2 regions of the Paenibacillus sp. FSL P4-0184 genome follow, and region 2 is predicted to be linked to the other one. Evidence: riboswitches for the same ligand, from Rfam matches in the RefSeq annotation. Region 2 holds a riboswitch; the other holds the start of a gene.
What was found. Region 2 has a riboswitch for S-adenosylmethionine ahead of MKY52_RS13915 (methionine ABC transporter ATP-binding protein). Riboswitches for the same ligand answer to the same signal wherever they lie in the genome.
Positions count from the first base shown of each region.

Region 1: it holds a riboswitch for S-adenosylmethionine, as region 2 does, so the genes downstream of both, metA (homoserine O-acetyltransferase MetA) here and MKY52_RS13915 (methionine ABC transporter ATP-binding protein) in region 2, are expected to answer to the same signal.

Region 1 is NZ_JBBORN010000001.1:249,465-260,129, forward strand. Features, by position in the region: gene mqnC (cyclic dehypoxanthinyl futalosine synthase) at 1-546, opposite strand, end outside; gene MKY52_RS01035 (aminotransferase class I/II-fold pyridoxal phosphate-dependent enzyme) at 814-1,986, opposite strand; gene metA (homoserine O-acetyltransferase MetA) at 2,023-2,943, opposite strand; SAM riboswitch class I at 3,058-3,188, opposite strand; gene corA (magnesium/cobalt transporter CorA) at 3,587-4,522, shown strand; gene MKY52_RS01050 (HRDC domain-containing protein) at 4,605-5,621, opposite strand; gene MKY52_RS01055 (ROK family protein) at 5,833-6,714, opposite strand; gene MKY52_RS01060 (5'-3' exonuclease) at 6,977-7,903, opposite strand; gene MKY52_RS01065 (arsenate reductase family protein) at 8,212-8,586, opposite strand; gene MKY52_RS01070 (RluA family pseudouridine synthase) at 8,766-9,755, opposite strand; gene MKY52_RS01075 (cob(I)yrinic acid a,c-diamide adenosyltransferase) at 9,757-10,323, opposite strand; gene MKY52_RS01080 (aspartyl-phosphate phosphatase Spo0E family protein) at 10,507-10,665, opposite strand, start outside.
Region 2 is NZ_JBBORN010000001.1:3,176,535-3,187,199, forward strand. Features, by position in the region: gene MKY52_RS13880 (peptidoglycan D,D-transpeptidase FtsI family protein) at 1-752, shown strand, start outside; gene MKY52_RS13885 (Cof-type HAD-IIB family hydrolase) at 830-1,585, shown strand; gene MKY52_RS13890 (DUF456 domain-containing protein) at 1,622-2,107, shown strand; gene MKY52_RS13895 (putative polysaccharide biosynthesis protein) at 2,135-3,763, shown strand; gene MKY52_RS13900 (thioredoxin family protein) at 3,842-4,186, shown strand; gene MKY52_RS13905 (COX15/CtaA family protein) at 4,276-5,241, shown strand; gene MKY52_RS13910 (Cthe_2314 family HEPN domain-containing protein) at 5,362-6,096, shown strand; SAM riboswitch class I at 6,196-6,335, shown strand; gene MKY52_RS13915 (methionine ABC transporter ATP-binding protein) at 6,436-7,452, shown strand; gene MKY52_RS13920 (methionine ABC transporter permease) at 7,452-8,111, shown strand; gene MKY52_RS13925 (MetQ/NlpA family ABC transporter substrate-binding protein) at 8,170-9,027, shown strand; gene MKY52_RS13930 (NifU family protein) at 9,183-9,431, opposite strand; gene MKY52_RS13935 (YuzB family protein) at 9,513-9,767, shown strand; gene MKY52_RS13940 (NAD(P)/FAD-dependent oxidoreductase) at 9,835-10,665, opposite strand, start outside.

The DNA of each region.
Region 1 (10,665 bases), 2.9 Mb from region 2:
GCGATCATCGAGAATTTCCGCTCCCCCACCTGGTAGTGAATCCAGGCCAGCAGCATGGATTTCACGCACAACTTCCTCGAGCGATAATCCAGATACTTCTTTCATCTTCATAATCTCAGCAGGAGAGAAGGAATGCATTGTAATCTCAGGAAAACGTTGCTTAATTCCGCGAAGTATATCGGTATAATAGCTGAAAGGAAGATTTGGGTTCGTACCGCCTTGCATCAGTATTTCTGTACCATTTACAGCGATAGTTTCAGCGATTTTTTGGTAAATCGTCTCATCCGGCAATACATAACCCTCGTCAGAGCCCGGTCTGCGATAAAATGCGCAGAAACGGCAGTAGACATCACATACATTCGTATAGTTAATATTACGACCAATTACAAACGTGGCCATCGGGTCTGGATGCCAGCGTTCCATTATGGTGTTTGCAGCTGCACCCATTTTCTCAATTTCGTTGCTCTCGAACAGTCGGATGGTATCTTCCAATTGGAGACGTTCACCCCGTAGGGCTTTGTCCAAAATAAGATCTATCGCACTCATCGTTCGCATCCTCCTTCTAAACCCTTAGGGGTATGGTAGAATCACAAAATTACAGGAAGAAAAAACGTTGTCTCTTTTTCAAGATGACAACCCTTTCTCATACAATTGAACAGTTCATTTCCTCATCGTATCACAATCTGAACAGCTTGAAAAATGCTTTTACATTCTTCGCAAATTCCTATCCAGAAGAAAAGCAGCATCGCACTAAGCGATACTGCTAGTTATACTCTATTTCTCCACTAACACTCGATTGAACATTTCTTCCTGTTACTTGGACTCAATTTCTGCCCTAGCGGCTTCTAGTGCTTGGCCAAGATCAGCAATCAAATCCTCTGCATGTTCAATACCGACGGAGAAGCGCAGCAAACGATCATCTACACCCACAGCATTTCGAATCTCCACAGGAATATCAGCATGTGTTTGTACAGCCGGATAAGTCATAAGTGACTCTACGCCGCCCAAGCTTTCTGCGAATGCAATAAGACGAATATGGCGAAGAAGCGGCTCTACGTATCTGGCATCTTTTAATTTGAAAGAAAAAATACCGGTATTGCCTGAAGATTGGCGATTCTGGATTTCATGTCCTGGATGATCAGGCAATCCTGGATGGAACACTTCCGCAATCGCTGGATGCTCTAATAAGTAGTGAGCGATCGCTAGTGCATTGCTTTCGTGACGCTCCATACGCAGCGCCAATGTCTTCAAGCCTCTCATCAACTGATAACTGTCTGTTGGTCCGAGCACGGCGCCAATAGAGTTATGTAGAATAGCTAGTTCAGCTGATAATTCTACACCCTTGGATACAATCAGGCCTGCCAGTACATCATTATGACCACCCAAATACTTAGTAGCGCTATGAACTACAATATCCGCACCTAATTCTATAGGCCGTTGGAAGAATGGAGTCAGCAGCGTATTATCTACAATGCTAAGTAACCCATGGTGACGTGCCCAAGTGCACACGGCTTCAATATCCGTGATCATCATAAGTGGGTTCGTTGGCGTTTCAATAAATACAGCTTTCGTATTTGGACGACGCGAAGCTTCCAGTGCATCCAAATCATTCGTGTCTACATAAGAAGCAGTGATTCCAAACTTGGACATAATCCGTTCCAACAAACGATAGGTACCGCCGTAAAGATCCAGCGAAACGATCAGATGATCGCCTTGAGCGAACAAGGTAAGAACCGTTTGTATCGCTGCCATCCCTGAGCTACAAGCAAATCCTGCATCTCCAGATTCCAGTTCCGCAGCTGCATTCTCAAGCACTGAACGGGTCGGACTCTTGGTGCGGCTATAATCAAACCCTGTGCTCTGACCGAGTTTTGGATGACGAAATGCTGTTGCATTATAAATCGGAAAATTAATCGCTCCTGTGGCAGGATCTTCTTGAGAACCTATTTGAGCCAGTCTACTTTCAATCCTAAGTTTGTCATCCATGATTAATGCCTCCTAATTTATATTGTAGCGCTATTATTAATAAACAATCGGGTCGATATCATAAGGCGTTTCTTGATATACATAGTAATTGAGCCAGTTAGAGAATAATAAATTGGCATGCGCACGCCACACTGCTGGAGGTGTACGTTCTGGATCATCTTTAGGGAAGTAATGTTTCGGCAAAGCCATCTCCATCCCTCTAGACACATCACGGTCATATTCCCATTTCAAGGATAGAGGATCATATTCGGAATGTCCGGTCACAAATATTTGTTTACCGTCGTTTGTAGCCACTAGGTACATACCAGCTTCTTCGGATTCCGCTAGAATCTGCAGATCTGGGTTATTCTCAATATCTTCACGGGAGACATCAGTATGACGAGAGTGTGGTACATGGAATACCTCGTCAAAGCCGCGCAACAGTTTAATGTTATTTTGATTAATCGTATGAGCGAAGACGCCAAAGCATTTCTCAGGCAATGCCACTTTACGAACACCAAAATGATGATATAAGCCTGCCTGTGCCGCCCAACAAATATGCATGGTTGAAGTCACATTGTCCTTGCTCCATTCAAAAATCTCTTTCAGTTCTTCCCAATACGATACTTCCTCGAACTCCATTTGTTCTACAGGAGCACCTGTAACGATTAAACCATCCAAACGGCGGTGGCTGATCTCGTCAAAGGTTTTGTAAAAGCTCTTCAAATGTTCAGCAGAAGTATTCTTGGAAATATGGGAACGCGGATGCAATAAAGTAACATCAACTTGTAGTGGCGAATTTCCAATTAAACGCAGCAATTGAGTCTCTGTCGTCTCTTTAGTCGGCATGAGGTTCAGAATAGCAATCCGTAGTGGACGGATATCCTGATGGAAAGCCTGACTTTCGTCCATCACAAAAATATTTTCTCCGGATAGTACTTCTTTCGCCGGTAAACTGTCGGGAATTTTAATTGGCATTGTCTTTCCACTCCTTAGCTGAATTTAGTTGTTTTGCCGCACTGCGGCTTGCTGAACAATAAAAAGACCTTCCTCGGAAATCGAGAAAGGTCATATCTACAGTCATATGCGCCTCTCTCATCTGCCAGAATGTTCCTGAAGACGATTAGACATCTGCAGAAATTCCGCAAGAATTAGCACCGTGCGTTTACACGCCGGTTGCCGGGTTTCATAGGGCTAGTCCCTCCACCTGCTCTTGATAAGATTTAGCTGTATTCAATTAAATTACTTTAAAATTCACTTTAAATCATGAACCTCCTTTTCGTCAAGTCCATACAATGCTGAAGAAGCCTCAAAATCACAATAAATTTGCTTGAAAGAGGCATACTCCGTTGTTATACTAGACAAGTATTTCATACCTGAACGAAAAGAAGAGGTGAGAAGAAGGATGGAAGGCGACCCGAGCTCGCAAATATGTGTACAGAATGAGCAACCACACAGGATAATCATCAGCTTGCCGGCGGCGGGAGCAGTTCTTCTTCATGCCCTCGAAACGTCATTTGGCCCTATGTATTGATTGTACAGCCGGCCAAGCTGATTTTTTTCTCTGTGCTTAATTTAGCAGTCCCTAGTGAAGACCTGGGGATAGGAGGAGTGAAATCAGATGAAAATCCGGCTGGTAAATGCAGGGGTTTTTACACCTATTGATGAAATTGATGAAACACTAACACCCCCAACGGAAGGGTTCTATTGGATTGACGCCGATGTTGAGGATTTGGAGCTGCTTCAGCCCTTGTTCAACCTACATGATCTTGCTGTTGAGGATTGCCTTAGCGAAGAGGATCAGCGTCCAAAGATCGAAATATACGAAAGTCACTACTTTATAGTTGTAAATAGCATCCGCTTTGACGATGAAGAAATTTTCCTACGGGCGCTCAATGTATTCCTTGGAAGACATTACATCATCACTGTCACGAAACAAAAGATCAATGAACTACGAATCCTGAAGCCTATGCTCTGGGAGCAAGAAGTAAGTGAACCGGATATGTTCCTTTACTTGCTAATTGACCTTGTCGTTGATAACTATTTCTCCGTCGGCGACCGAATTGAAGCTCGGATTGAGAAGTTGGAAGAAGATATCCTCATGCATACCAAGAAGTCACATCTCAGTGAAATTATCGGTCTGCGAAGTGAAATTCTATGGTTGAAGAAAATGCTGGGGCCACAAAAAGAAGTGATCAATACCCTAAATAAAAAAGACCTCCGTCTGATTGATGATCAGCTGCAGAAATATTTTAGCGACATTTATGAAAATGCGGTTAAAATATCTGAAACCTTTGAGACGTATCGCGATCTCATGGGCAACTTACGAGAGGCATACCAATCCAGTATCGCCAACCGCGCGAATGAAATTATGAGAGTATTTACTGCGATCACAACAATATTCATGCCCTTGACCGTAATTACCGGAATCTACGGTATGAACTTTGATCATATGCCCGAGCTTCATACGAAATATGGCTATTATGGCGTTATAGGCGTTATGTTGACGTTAGGCTGTGGGATGCTGTATGTTTTCCGCAAGAAGGAATGGCTATGAAACGAACCGGACGAATAAGCAAGACGAAGGCCCTGTAACCGTAAGGTATAAGGAAGCCTTCGTCTTTTTGGTATGCGCAAATTTAAAAGCTGGTCGCCATGCCCACTTTATGCGTTTGCTCTCGACGGAAACGGATGCGTATCAATCGCAGACGCTCATAATAAATATCCAATCCTTCAGCAGCAGAAAAATCGTCACCATACACCTTATGTAACACCGGTTTTAGGAAAAGATCCCCGAGCTCCACATAGGCATTCCATATCGCATCCTGCTCATTCTGCGGCATATTGCCAAGCTCTACATGGATCAGCTTCTCGACAGAATAACCTTCTCTTTCTAGCTCCTCTACCGCTTCAATCAGTTCACGCCGGTTCACTCCACTATTCACCTTAAGCTGTTCCAAGCCCAACCCATTCTCGATCCCCTGTAGCAAAATCCTCCGCAAGCGCAGTCGTTCTAGCTGCTTCTTATATTTGACTTCTTTCTGTTTATAAAGCCAAGATACGAAAGACTCCTCTTCAATTACTTCATGCACCCAATTTAGAGGGAAGGCATGTTCCCTTGCCACCGCAGTAGTTATAGCCAGCCAATCAGCCCCAAACTGCGCTATCTTGCCTTCTCCCACACCCGGAATTTGCATCAGTTCCTCTGGCGTATGCGGTAGAAATGTACTTAACAAGCGCAACAGTCGATTACTGGCGAGAATATAGGGCGCCTTCCGTTCACTCGAAGCCTTACCACGGCGCCAAGCACATAACTCTTCATAAATGGCTTCATTCCCATAATGTTCGCTGTAATATTGAAGCTTCAGCTGCTCCTGATTACGTCCAGTAAGACTATCCTCCTCGTGGAATATCCCATCGATTAAGGGTCGATAGCCATCTCCCATCTTCACTGCTAGCTCATGCCTGTATACACAGAGCATCTCATTCCATGAACCACCTTCATACCACAAATTCTCAATGTAATTATCCCCTCCTGAAAAATCACGCCAGCCCAAACTCCAGATCCCCTCTTCCTCTCCAATCCACAGCTGGGCGTACACCTCTTGATCCACTCCAGATATTCTGGATAAACGGTTCATAAACACAATTTGCATATTCATCCCTACCTTTCTCAACATTACAGCAAGCACAATAACCTTCCGGGAAGAGCCTCCTTCGGAGCGAACAAATCCTTTCTCAATCAGACCCCGAACGCAAAAAAGCACCTCTCTCACGATAAACGCGAAAGAGGTGCTCCCTCATTAAATGCTATACTGTTAGATCCTAGAATACCATATATTACCGAACAGTCAATGTCTTTTTATACTAGTTTCTAGCTAGAGCTAATGTAGCCAATCCAATCGCTCCAGCAAGCCCTGCATTGTCTCCAAGACCTGGTGAGACAACATAATTATCGATGTCGACATTAAGCGATGGATGTTGAACATATCCGCTCAATAACTCTTGCAGCTTAGTGCGAATCAGCGGGAATAGGTGGCTTTGCTTCATAACACCACCGCCCATTACGATTTTTTGAGGAGACAGAATCAGCACATAGTTCATGAGTGCATGTGCAAGATAGTGAGCTTCCATTTCCCATGCCGGATGGTCCACTGGTAGCTCTCCTGCCGGTTGTCCCCAGCGTTTGCCGATCCCCGGACCTGCGGCTAATCCTTCAAGACAATCGCCATGATAAGGACAGTAACCCTCAAACGTATCCTCTGGATGTCTACGAACTAGAATATGTCCCATCTCAGGATGTGACAATCCATGGACCATCTGGCCGCCAACAACCGCTCCTGCTCCAATGCCTGTCCCAACCGTAATATAAAGACAGCTGTCCAGACCTTTAGCTGCTCCCCATTTACTCTCCGCAAGCGCTGCACCATTCACATCCGTGTCAAAGCCGATCGGAACGTTAAATTGCTCAGCCATTGTGCCTACCAGATTATATTGTCCCCAGTGAGGTTTTGGTGTCGTTGTTATGTAACCATAAGTAGGGCTGTCCAGTACGGGATCAATTGGTCCAAAAGATCCGATTCCGAATGCTTCTACATTTTTCTCTTTAAAATAGTCTATTACTAGTCCCATCGTTTCTTCCGGTGTTGTTGTCGGAAAGCTAACTCGGTCAACAATGGTACCGTCCTCATAACCAATCCCACATACAAATTTTGTTCCGCCTGCTTCAATCGCTCCCAATAGCTTCACAGCAATTATCTCCCTTTCTCTAGTTAGAAGTTGAAACGCTACCCATACACAAATAAATAATATCATTAAAAAAAGCAATCACCAGCCCTAATTATACGTCGAATGAAGCGCTATCACAACATGTATAAATGCCTTTGGCGTCCTTATAAGGACGGTAGCGTTTAAGAGAGAAAGATAAGGACAATGTATAGTGTGAAACTTATACGTTCTTATAGTTTAACAAAACACCCTCCATGCATCTTTGCATGAAGGGTGTCTGATCTTAACCCAAATCGCCTAACTCAATCTGTACAATTCCCCGTTCGTCCTGCACCTCAGCAATCAAATGCATCAAGCTGCCGAACTCTAGCTCCTGAAATTTGCGCGCAGCTGTTTCCCGCTGTAGTTGCCACAAGGCTTCCGTCAGCTCGCAGACCACTGGTACATCGCAACGGATTTCCGCTAACTCTCGCGATAGATGCAGCATATCCAGATCTGCTTCGATTTTGGTACGCACACCTTTAGGGAGCAGATGCAGATTCTCAATTACACCTTCAACTGTTCTGTATTCGGTCAGCAGTTTCAGCGCAGTCTTCTCACCAATCCCTTTTACGCCGGGATAATTATCACTGGTATCCCCCATAAAGCCTTTCAGGTCAATCACTTGTCTAGGGGTTAGCCCCTTTTCCTCCAGCAATTCTGCAAGGTCATACACTTTATAGTTAGAGCGTCCCTTTTTCATAATGACGACCTTAACATTCTCATCAATGAGCTGAAGCATATCATGGTCACCCGTCAAAATATATACCTCAGAGTTTTCACTGTAACAAGAAGCCAGCGTACCAATGCAATCATCCGCTTCATAACCTGCAAGTCCAATGTTCGGCACCCCAAGCTCAGCTACTACATCTTTTACTAGATCGAACTGTGGAATCAGCTCTAACGGGGCTTCAATCCGATTCGATTTGTACCCATCGTATTTCTCGGTGCGGAACGTTCCTTTGCCCATATCCCAGCAGCATACGACGTGAGAAGGCTCAAATGTGCTTACTGCATCGAAAAAATACTGCAAAAAACCATACACCGCATTCGTCGGCAATCCAGCTTTTGTCTTGCGAATATATCCTCCATAAGAGGTCGCATAAAAGGCCCGGAACAGCAGAGCCATTCCATCTACAAGCATTACACGGCCCGTTGTTTCTGCTCTCATGTATAAACCTCTCCCTTAATCGTTCATTGTATTGTCATTAAGCGCTTGTCCATGTTATTGCACAAAGAGTATTCTATCAGAAAACACTTGATCTGATAAGGGATCATATAGTTACACATATGGGAGCTTATTCTTATCCTTTGAAATTAACAAGTAAAAACACCATCGGTGCCCTTGCAAGGGCGGTAAGCTTAAGCGAGAAATATAAGTATATTATAGAATCTTGGTCTTTTGTGATTTTCCTAGATATCCAAAAAGGGATGCCACAACAGCCATGAAATGACTGTTGGGACATCCCCTTTACGGATTTATACTTTGGAAGTATTGGTCCAAGCTTCAGCATATTGATCTTCTTTAAAGCCTACCGTAACTTTAACACCATCAGTGACAATCGGACGTTTATTTAGCATACCATGGCTCGCGAGCAGCTCAAGCTTCTCCTGCTCACTAAGCTGTGCCATTTTGTCCTTAAGACCCAATGCTTTATAGACTTCACCACTTGTATTAAAAAACTTTTTCAGTTCAAGTCCGCTATTGGCCAGCAATTCACGCAGCTCCTCAACGGTAGGCGGCTGTTCTGCGATGTTTTGAAGCTCAAGCTCATGACCTTGAGCTTGTAGCCATTTTACTGCACTGCGGCAGGTGCTGCATTTTGGATATTGATATACTTTTAGTTTGCTCATGTTGTTCTCCTTTAATGGTAGTGATGAGTGCGCTACGCTGGCAAATTATTCTTCCGATCGCTGTTATCCTCAGATTTCTTGATTAGTCCGCTTGTTGCGGATGAAATCCGAGGATAAAGGCGAACACTCCGTTTCTCCAGAACCAATTCGCCCTCTCGCTAACATCACTAAGATAATTTTTACCTCAAATTCGCTTTCGGGCCTTGCTCCAATACATTCTCCAAGGCCGCCATATCAGGCGGCAAAGGAGCTTCAAAGATCATTTCCTGCAGCAGCACCGGATGCTTGAACGTCAGACGCACCGCGTGCAGTGCTTGACGCGGTATGGAGGCATCTAGTGCTGTAACGGACTCCAACTGTTCACTTTGAGTTAAAGTCAATTCCGGTAGATTATACAGCTCATGACGATACATGCTGTCACCAATCAAAGGACAGCCGATAGAGGTCATATGGACCCGAATCTGATGAGTACGACCACTCTCCAGCTTCAGTTCAACTTTTGAACCTTGTGCGTATACGGTTTTAACCTCATACCGAGTCAGAGAAGGATAACCATCCGGTGTCACGATACGCCGATGCGGCTCCTCAGGATCACGGTCAATAGGTCCGTCGATATCGCCGAAAGGCTCCACAGGAGCCCCATGAACAAATGCAGCATAACGTTTGTCCACTGTACCCGCAATCATCTGCTCAGAAATATGCTGATGGCTATACGGATTCTTGGCGATGACTAACACACCGGAGGTTTCCTGGTCCAGACGATGGACGGGTCGAAAGCGGAAACGTTCATTTTTTTGGGCCCAATAATGAACTACTCCGTTAGCCAGCGTGTCAGTGTAATGTCCGTGTGTGGGATGCACGATGATCCCTGCTGCCTTGTTTACTACGAGCAGATGCTCATCTTCAAATAGAATTTCAAAGGGAATCGGCTGCGGTAAAATATCATCCGAAGTTTCTGTTTCCATGCGAATCTGTACAATATCGCCTGCCTTAACATGTACGCTGATATAAACACGCTCTCCATTTAATGTAATCCCTTGTTCTGTTTGCTTAAGGCGTGACAACAATTTACGTGAGACATCCATCCGTTTATGCAGGATCGTCTTCAGCAACCAGTCGTCCTCTTCAGGCGGTATAATATAAGTAATTGGTGAATAATAGCTAGTCATATTAGTCTCGGAACACCTTTTTACTGCGAATGTATTCTACATCAGTAATCCCTGCCCGTGTATTAGCCGTCCTAGCCAGCGCAAAGAAATAATCGGATAACCGGTTCAAATAAATAACCGCTTCCGGGTTAATGTCTGCATTTCGTCCAAGTGTAACTGCCCGGCGTTCCGCCCGGCGGCAAACCGTACGGCACACATGAAGAACCGAAGCTAACGGACTGCCCCCAGGGAGGATGAATTTTTCTAGTGGTGGATTCTCTGCTTGAAGATCATCAATCCAGCCCTCCAACCGTTTAGCCATCTCACTTGTTACCATATATTGACCACCATCACCTAGCTTAATAAAAGCCAGATCGGTTCCGCAATCGAATAGCTCATGCTGAATTTCCAGCAGCTGCTCGCGTACATCATCAAACTGATCGTCCTCCATCAGGCTCCTTGCCTGACCTACAAAGCAATTCAGTTCATCGATCGTTCCGTAAGCTTCAACTCGGACATCGTCCTTACCAACCCGGCCGCCAATCACTGAAGTTTGACCCGCATCACCCGTGCGTGTATAGATCACCATGGCTTACTCCTCCTATCCATTCTTCAAATCACATAATGCTAGTTTAAGCTTTCTTATATAAAAATGGCAAATGAAGAGTATAGGCATATTCTCTCCAAGTGTGACTGCAATGTTGCGATGTGTGAGCTTAAAGAAACAACAAAAAGAGGACCCTAGGGTCCTCTTCAACAGCATGTAGCGACGTTATTTTCCAACTGGACGCCCCTTCATGTATTCATTTATCTTGAGATCCAGTAAACTGCTAATTTCAATCACATTATCTGAAGTGAATGATTTTTCCTGCAAAAAAAGCTGCTCCATTTTGCTACGGAGTATTCTAATTTCATCTTCCAGAGAGAGTAT
Region 2 (10,665 bases):
CAAGAGCGATTGAGAAATCGTCGAATGCGTTCATGGTGGATATGATCGGTAAACGATTGTATGACAAATACAAAAGCAAAGGCGTAGATGTCTGGGATAAGTATATGAAAGAGTTTGGACTTGGTGTATCCACGGGAAGTGGTCTGCCAAATGAATTCTTAGGACAGATTAACTATACCAATATAGAGGCTGCAGGTAGTGCCCAAGCGGCACTTGTATATGCTTCTTTCGGCCAACAAGGTAGTTATACGGTGTTGCAGCTTGCGCAATACGTAGCTACACTTGCTAATGAAGGACAGCGGATTAAACCTCAGCTAGTTAGCAAGATTACAGATGCTGACGGAAAAGTAGTCAAGGAGTTCGGTCGTGAGGTAATAGATGAAGTAACAGCCTTTGATAAATCCTACTGGAAAGAAATTCAACAGGGTATGCGAAGTGAAGTTAGTGCTTTTTCTGATTTCCCTTATGATTTTGCTCGTAAGACGGGAACATCTCAACAAGTGGCGAAGGGTCAAATTCGCGATAATGGTGTATTTATTGCCTATGCCCCACGAAATAATCCTAAGCTGGCAGTAGCCGTAGTCATTCCAGAAGGGGGCTTTGGTTCCCAGAGTGCTGCGCCGGTCGCACGCAAAATTTTTGATGCTTATGATTGGGAATATGGACTTGATGGCGTTCCGAAGAAGAGTCTGCAGTCAGGTAATAATACGAATGATCCTGCGAATGAAGGAACGACTACAGGTACTCAGTAACATTGACTCTAAGGTGAATAATGATTAAAAAATAAACAGCTGCTCTATTGAGAGCATAAAAGAATGGAGGGGTGGCAATGACTGCCAAATACCGCCTGCTTGCTTTGGATATGGATGGAACCCTACTGAATGATGAACAGATTATTACACCTACAACGGTGAAATGGCTTCAGAAGGCGGTCGACGCAGGCGTTCACGTCTGTCTGTCGACAGGCCGGGCTTTTACAAGTGCATTTCCATATGCTGAGCAGCTTGGACTAGAAACACCTATGATTACTGTGAACGGTAGTGAGATATGGCGAGCACCACATGAAATTTATCGGCGATCCTTGATGGACCCTATGCTGGTACAACAAATGTATGAACTTGCTAAAGAAGATGACATCTGGTTCTGGGCCTATTCTACAGAAAAAGTCCACAAACAGGATAACTGGGATGGGGATGTAACGGGCAGAGAATGGCTTAAATTCGGTTATCATACTGAAGATGATGAGCTTCGTCATAAGTTGCTGCTTCGTCTTCAAGATATGGGTGGATTGGAGATTACGAACTCCTCTCCACATAACCTGGAGATTAACCCTCTAGGAGTAAATAAAGCAGCCGGAATCATGGAAGTCTGTAAGTTGCTAGGACTAGACATATCCCAAGTTATAGCGGTTGGTGACAGCCTCAACGACCTTGCAGCGATTCAGCAGTCAGGGCTTGGGGTTGCCATGGGCAACGCTCAGGACACGGTTAAAGAAGAGGCTGACGCTGTGGTGGCTTCTAATAATAATGATGGAATTGCAGAAGTCATTCAAAAATATATTTTTAATGAAGCTATTGCGAAGTGAATCCATAGAGCATATTTGCTATTAGGAGGTTAAGTATTGACGATCCTGGGTTGGATTCTTATTATTGCTTTATTTGCCGTAGGGCTAGCCGGGGCTGTGTATCCTATACTGCCGGGTGCACTTGCGATTTATCTTGCTTTTTTCGTATATGGCTGGTTCTTTTCATTCGAGCCTTTTGGTGCTTGGTTCTGGATCATTCAAACGCTGATCGTTGTAGTTCTATTTATTGCTGATTACGTTGTAGGAGCGTGGGGCGTTAAGAAATTTGGCGGCTCGCGTTCATCGATTATCGGGAGTACGATTGGGCTAATCATTGGTCCTTTTGTAATCCCAGCCTTTGGACTTATTATCGGTCCGTTTCTGGGTGCCTTTATAGGAGAATTGATCGTGGGTTCTTCACCAGCTAAAGCTGCCAAAGTAAGTGTAGGATCAATACTTGGGTTGTTTAGTAGTACTGTTGTCAAAATTGTGCTACAAATTATTATGGTCGTCCTCTTTTTTATATGGGTCGTCCGGTTTTAATTTTAACAGTGAAGAAGGGGAAATGGTTTGTCCAAGAAAGAGTCTTTCGTAAAAGGCACGCTTATCCTTGCTGCTGCAGCTTTGGTGGCAAGGGTACTCGGGCTTGTCCAGCGGGTGCCGCTGGATCATATTTTTGATGATGTGGGGAGAGCATCATTTGGGGTATCGAACAATATCTATTTAATGCTGCTCACCGTGGCTACAGCAGGTATTCCAAGTACGCTCAGTAAGATGGTCTCCGAGCGGTACGCTCTGAATCGTCCAGAAGAAGCTAGACAAGTGTATCATGCAGCATTGATATTTTCGGTAGCAGCAGGGGTAGTTATGACTGCATTGCTGTATTTCGGCGCTCCGTTCTATGCGACACATATTGCTGACGTACCTGAATCAGCGATGGCAGTTAGGGCTATTGCACCTGCGCTTTTACTTTTTCCGGCGATTGCCATGATGCGCGGTTATTTTCAAGGGCGCAACAATATGATGGCTGGTGGTATTTCACAGATTGTAGAGCAGTTCGCTCGCGTACTAGTCGCTATTTTACTAGCTTATATTCTATTACAGCAGGGGTATAACAATACAACTATAGCTGCGGGAGCCTCCTTCGGTAGCGTAATTGGTAGTATTGCAGCATTTGGTGTCATGATTTATTTTGCAATCAAGCTGCGCCGAGAGGATAAGCAGCAAGGATTAAATTACGATACCACTCAAAAATTGCCGATTTGGGGAATTTATAAGGATATTTTCACACTTTCAATTCCGATCGTACTCTCTTCACTTACGATTCCCGTAGTGAATGTAATTGATACTTCTTTGGCTGTTCCACTGCTTATCGATCAGATGGGTAGAGAGAGTGCAACAGCAGCTTTGGGTATACTAACCACGCGTGCTCAAAGTGTGGCCGGAATTCCACCAGTACTAGCCATTGCGCTAGGTACCTCGCTGATTCCGATCATTTCAGCTGCTTATGCCCGTCGTGATGAGGGACACTTGAAGAAGCAAATTACACTTGCTTTGCGGATTTCTATCCTGACAGGGATGCCAATTGTGTTGGCACTTGTGGCAGCAGCCTATTCTGTAAACGGGTTATTGTTCAGCAGCTTGGACGGAAGCGGAATTGTGGCGATGCTTACGATTGGAACGATCTTTCAGATCACCATGATGACAACGAACTCTATCTTGCTCGGTATGGGCAAATCACGCATTTCAATGTATTATGTGCTAGTGGGTATTATTGTTAAATTAGTCGCAAGCTTCTTACTAAGTAAGATATTTGGGATCTACGGGATTATCGGCGCAACAGCACTTTGTTTCGTAGTTATTACTATTCTTAACTTACGGATGCTGAAATCCATTGTACCTTTCGAAATTATGGGTAAACGGTGGGGTGGCTTCGCAATTGCGGTTCTGGTGTCCGGTGGTATTGGTTTTGGACTTAACCAAGCTGGAATTCTGTTAACAGATCTAATGCCTGCACGTCTGGCGTTTCTGATCACTTGTCTTGTTGTAGGGGCCGCAGTTGTTGTTATTTATCTGGTCATGCTAATTGTACTGGGTGTGCTTACTAAACAGGAAATCTCCAGTTATCCGCGTGCATTGCAAAAATTGCTCCATCCGCTGATGAAATTGCAGCCTGCGCGTGTTCGTATGAGAGAATAAGTTTGACTTCTGCATGACATTTTGCTTCACTTAAAGAATAGAAATTTGACAGATATGGAAGAAAGGACTGAACAAGCTATGGACAAAATTAGTTCTCCTGCTGAATTTCAGGTAGCCATTCAATCTCCTCGATTAACTGTAGCCATCTTCAAGGCGGACTGGTGCTCAGATTGTAAATTTATCGATCCTTTTATTCCTGAGGTAGAGCAAGCCTATGCAGATCGTCTAACGCTGGTTGAGGTTGACGTTGATGCTGTGGGTGACGTTAGTCAGGAACAAAATATTATGGGTATTCCAAGCTTTGTCGCGTATTCCGATGGACGTGAACTGGTTAGATTCGTTAATAAATTGCGTAAATCCCGCGAGGAAATTGAGAATTTCCTGGATAAAGCGGTTCAAGTGCATCAAAGCATTCAACAGTAATTCCGGAAAACCACCGCTTTCGCCTGTTCGAGCAAAAGCGGTGGTTTTTTAAGATGCTTCTTCATTACTAAAAACTGCGGGTGATATTTTTGTCGACAAATCAGTTGAAATGGCTTAGTTATCTTACTTGCCTTATCATGTTCCTCGCTGTACTAGGGGGAGCGGTTGTAACGAAGACTGGATCGGGATTGGAATGCGGAAATGAATGGCCGCTCTGTCATGGGAAATTGATTCCGGCCTATACTGTAGGTTCGATGATTGAATACACCCATCGCTTGTTTAGCGGATTGGCAGGGTTATTGTCACTTGCCTCGATGATTGCCTTTTGGCGTTATGCTCGAAATCGGAGGGACTTGTTAGTATATGCATTCATGACGTTGCTGTTTGTAATTGTTCAAGGTGGTATGGGAGCGCTTGCAGTGATTAAATCCCAATCTGCTGCTGTAATGGCACTGCATATGGGCTTTTCCTTGATTGCTTTTTCAAGTTCTCTAATGCTGGCTCTAGGAACTAAAAGGCGACATGAAGCAGGTGAGTACGATCCTAAGATGGAGCTTCAGAAGAAACCCGTCAGTAAGGCTTTCCGCAATTTAACCTGCTTCACGGCCTTATATTCCTATGTTGTTGTTTATATTGGAGCCTTTGTTAGTCATACGGATTCGCGCGGTGGATGTTCTGGCTGGCCGCTCTGTAACGGTGAATGGGTTCCCGAGCTTTCCGGGGGAGTAGGTATTGTTTTTACGCACCGGATTGCGGCTTTGATCTTATTCATTCTTACTGCGGTGCTTGGACATTTAGCTTTTTGGAAACATAAGGATTACCCAGAGCTAAGAGCTCTTGGCGTAGCGGCTGTTCTGCTGTGCTTGATGCAGGTATTTAGTGGAGCTGCTGTTGTTTACACACTAGATAATGAAAGATTGTACATATTTGCCGCTTTGGCTCATATTTTGTTGATCGCTAGTTTGTTTGGTGTCTTATGTTATATGAGTGTAAGAGTCTGGCAGCTGAATCGTGCGAGAAATGTAGGTGTTGAAAAAATACAACGAATCCAATGACACCGTTATAACACCCTTGGTAGAAAGTTCCCACCGTGGATAGAGTCGCTTTACCTGCGGAATAATAAAGTGGAAATCGGTATATCGTGGTGCTGGACAAAACTTTAGGAGGACTGGGATATGCTGCGGGTTATACTTGGAGAGCCGCCTCGAAAGAACAGCGGTGTATTGGCTGACGCGATGGAGAACATGGCCACATTTGCAGCCTTACTACGCAAGGAAATGAATGCTCATGAGGATAATGACCATGAGTACCGCAAGCTGGAGATTTGGACACGTGGACTGATCTCCTCATTGGATGAATTGGAGCAAAGCTGGTTCGCAGCTGCTTTTTACCGGAAATCGGTAATCGCTGGTTATATGGATGATATGTCACCAGTGGAACAAGGCGATTATGCGCGGTATGTTTATTTTTATAAAGATGGATTTATTCGTGTGTTCTCTCTTCTGGACAAGCTTGGAACGGTACTGAATCATTTTTATGACCTCAAAACCTCCAAATTAAAAACGCACTTTTCTTATTTTACAGTACTGCGTCAACTTCAGTTATTGAATGTGCATCCTGCGCTAGCGGATCAACTGGAACAGATCAAGAACTCTTATCGTGATCCACTGGAGAATCTACGCAAGCGTAGAAATGCTGAAATTCATTATATGAATTCCGAAATGCAGGATGATTTATGGCAGCGACATCAAGGCCTGCATGACAAAATTCAGCTTGAGGATTTAGATAGCCATCTTGAGGATTTAAAGCAGTCCCTTGAAATGAACTGTAAAACATTAATCGCGGCATTCAGCTACAGCAATGAACAGCTGCGTAAGGAAATAAGCAAGGCAAAGCGTGTACAATCCTAGCGTTCAAGATATTTCCTTTTGACAAAAAACAAGAAACTTACTATACTTATGCTTGCATTAAAGTCTGTACGAATTCAAACATAAAATTTCATACTCTATATCTTATCGAGAGTGGCGGAGGGATAGGCCCGATGAAGCCCGGCAACCGATTTGTATACAGCGCGATTAGCGTTATGTACAAATGTCATGGTGCTAATTCCTACAATGACGCAAGGTTTGTGGTCGTTGGCAGATGAGAAGGCATTGTCTAAATAAACACACAGAGCCTCTTGCGATCTGCATCGATCGTCGGAGGTTTTTTTGTATGGAATAAGTGAATTATAAAGGGGGCGACGAGCGTTGATTAATCTAAAAGGAATAACAAAGGTATATGGAAAAGGCAGCCATGCGGCTACAGCACTTTCCGGATTGAATTTGTCTATCGAGAAAGGTGAAATATTCGGAGTTATTGGCCATTCTGGAGCGGGAAAAAGCACATTGATCCGTTGCATTAATCTGTTGGAGCGTCCGACAGAAGGGGAAGTTTGGGTAGATGGCATTGAACTAACTAAGCTTACTCAAGGTCAGCTGCAGGAACAGCGACGCAAAATTGGGATGATTTTTCAACATTTCAATCTGCTATCTTCTGCGACGGTGTACGATAACATTGCTTTTCCTCTGCGACTCACAGGCACCTCGAGAGCAGATATTGATACTAAAGTGAAAGATTTGCTTGCCTTAGTGGGGCTTGAAGAACACAGGGATAAATATCCCTCCCAATTATCAGGAGGACAAAAGCAGCGGGTCGGCATCGCACGGGCACTTGCCAGCGACCCTGATGTGCTGCTGTGTGACGAAGCAACCTCTGCGCTTGACCCACAAACGACAGACTCTATTCTTAAGCTATTGCTCGATATTAATAAACGATTCCATCTGACCATTGTGCTGATCACTCACGAAATGCACGTGATTCAGAGCATCTGCGACCGTGTTGCGGTCATTCATGGTGGTGGTATCGTTGAGCAAGGTAAAGTCACGGAGGTATTCCTGAAGCCGCAGCATGAGGTCACTCGCGATTTCATTCGCAGTGAATCACAGAATGAGGGCCCCCTTCGTACGGCGCTTGACGCTGCTGCTGGGGACAACTCTCAGGCCGTCAAAATTACTTTTTTCGGAGAGAAGACCTACGGCTCTGCACTTTCCAATGTAGTACGTGAGACAGGTGTTAGCTTCGCCATTCTGCATGGTACCATCTCAACGATAAAAGACGTACCTTATGGACAAATGATTGTTCGGTTCGAAGGTCCAGCTGAAGCGATCTCTGTGACGATAGCCGAACTAACCGCTCAAGGCCTTGAAGTGGAGGTGATTTCGTAATGAATTTCGCAGACTTAAACTGGCAAGAAATGATGGATGCTACAGTTGCTACCTTGCAAATGTTAATATTCTCTGGATTGTTCACAATTATTCTTGGTTTACCACTCGGAATTCTATTGTATTTATGGGGAAGATCGAATAGTATAGTAATCAGAGTAATTTACTCGGTCTTATCGTTCGTTGTAAACATCCTACGTTCGGTACCGTTTATCATTTTGATGGTAGCATTAATTCCATTTAGCAAAGCCGTTGTTGGAACTTCCATCGGAGTACTCGGTACGATTCCACCACTCGTGATTGGTGCAGCTCCATTCTTTGCTCGCTTGGTGGAAACGGCATTAAGAGAAGTGGATCGTGGAGTAATCGAAGCGGCGCAAGGGATGGGAGCATCCACGAATCAGATCGTTATGCGTGTTCTTTTGCCAGAGGCTCGTCCAGGTCTGCTCGCTGGGGTTACGATCACACTGGTTACACTGGTCTCCTATACGGCAATGTCCGGGATGGTAGGCGGCGGCGGGCTAGGGGATCTAGCGATTCGTTACGGATATTACCGGTATGAGAAGGAAGTTATGATTATCTCTGTAGTCTTGATGGTCATACTGGTGCAATTGCTACAAATGGCCGGTGATCGACTAGTACGACATTTCACACGGAAATAAGGTACGTCCATATATAGCCTTATTCATACAAATACCAAGGATAAGAGGGGGATTTAAAATGAAAAAATTACTACTTACTTTTTTTAGTCTGACACTGGTTGTGGTGCTGGCTGCTTGCGGCAATAACAATAATGCTTCTAAATCGGCTGCTACTAATGCACCAAAAGATGGTGCTGCAACTGAGTCTTCCGCAGAACCTGTAAAATTGGTGGTTGGTGCTTCACCTGTTCCACACGCTGAGATCCTAAAAGCTATTGCCCCATTGCTTGAAGCGCAAGGAATTACATTAGAAATCAAAGAATTCACTGACTATGTTCAACCAAATGTTCAGCTTTCAGAGAAGAATCTGGATGCTAACTTCTTCCAACATCAACCTTACCTGGATGACCAGAATCAAAAGAACGGTTCGGATCTAGTTTCTGTTACAGCCGTTCACGTTGAACCTTTTGGTGCTTATTCCAAAAAAATCAAATCCATCGACGAGCTGGCTGATGGTGCGAAAGTTGCCATCCCGAATGATGCTACAAACGGTGGTCGTGCACTGATCCTGCTTGCCAAAAATGGACTGATTTCTTTGAAAGATGATACCAACATCACATCTACCCAAGCAGATATCACTGAAAATAAGAAAAACCTTAAAATCATCGAGCTAGATGCAGCAATGTTAGGTCGTCAATTGGATGAGGTAGATCTTGCCTTGATTAACACTAACTATGCTTTGGAAGCTAACCTAGTTCCTACTAAAGATGCTTTGTTCATTGAGGGTACGGATTCCCCTTATGCTAACATCCTTGTAGCTCGTCCTGACAATAAAGAATCTGATGCAATCAAAAAGCTTGCCGCTGCACTGAATTCTCCAGAAGCTAAAGCTTTTATTGAAGAACAGTACAAAGGCTCGATCATTCCAGCATTTTAAGACAGAAAGCTGACTTAATCTCTAATACAGCATAAAACCCGCTGCCTAATGGCATGCGGGTTTTATGCTGTATGTTGTAGGGGAAGTGTAAATCCTCTATAATAAGAAAATCCCGATCTCCTGAAGAGGAGGATCGGGAATGATATTGAATGGGATTAGAATACTTGCATAACTTCTTGTACGCCTTCTACTTCTTCAAGAAGGGCGCGTTCAATCCCGGCTTTCAAGGTGATCGTGGAGCTTGGGCAGCTGCCGCAGGCACCCATAAGTTTCAACTTAACGATGCCGTCTTCTACATCGACCAGTTCAACGTCGCCGCCATCGCGTTGCAGGAACGGACGAAGCTTATCCAGCACTTCCAATACTTCATCATACATTTCGGTGCTTTGTGCATTCTCACTCATTTCTCAATCACTCCTTTCGTAAGTTCATTATAGTACAAAAAGTTAAAAAATAAAATGGTTAGGCGGAATAGGGAGATCATCATGAGACCAATTATTGAATTTTGTGCCAGTAACATGGGTCACGGAACAGACAAGCTAATGCATAAGCTGGAGGAAAATCCAGATTACGATGTGATCGAATACGGATGCCTGAACAATTGTGGGGAATGTTATTTAACCCCGTTTGCCATGGTTGAAGGGGACATCGTTGCAGCAGATACTGTTGACGAGCTAGAAAAGAAAATTGATACTAAAATCAAAGAGCTAGAGGCTTGGTTTAATATGGACCTTGATTAGTGCTTTTTGTGGAAAATAAAGGGCTGCTCTTTTTCGTATTTATAACGGAAAAGAGCAGCCCTTAGGTTTATCCTAAAGTGCGTTTTGACATCCAGAGCACCCCGCTCTTAAGGATACGGGGAACCCGTCCTTTGACGGAGCGTTGGCCCATCAGACCAAATCCAGCTTTCTTGCCTAGTGAGCCTAAGGTACCCTTTAGACGAATAGGATGAAGCTTAGGGGTCTCGCCGCGCCACATGGCTTGAATAACCTGAGCAACCTGCTCACCCTGCGCTCCTGCGGCTTGTGCGCTTGGAGCGAATGGTAGGCTGGCACAGTCGCCAATTACATACACTTCTGGATAATCAGGTACACGATAATATTCATCCAGAATGATTCGTCCTCCGCGATCCTTTGGGACTGTTAATTCCTGAACAACCTTCACCGGTTGGATCCCCGCGGTCCATACCGTAACATCTGAAAGAATTTCCTCTGTACCGTTAAAAAGCGCATCTTTCTCTACATGGGATACGGAGACACGTCCGAGTGTCTGTACTTGATGGTGGTGAAACCATTCCTCCACGTACTGTGACAGCTTCGCAGGGAAGGCAGATAAGACACGTTCACCGCGATCCAGAATAGCAATATTAAGATCTGGTCGGCTCTCCCGAAGCTCTGCCGCCAATTCCACTCCACTTAGTCCTCCGCCTACAATGTTTATTGTTCCATAAGGTTTCACATCGTTTAAACGTTGATAAGTTTCGCGTGTTCCTGCAAAGGTCTGGATACTGCAAGTATATTGATCAGCTCCAGGGATGTTATGGTAATTGTCGGTACAACCTAGTGCAATAGCAAGTATGTCATAAGACACAGTCTCGTCAGGCTCCATTGTAACGATTCTACTCTCCAAATCAATGGA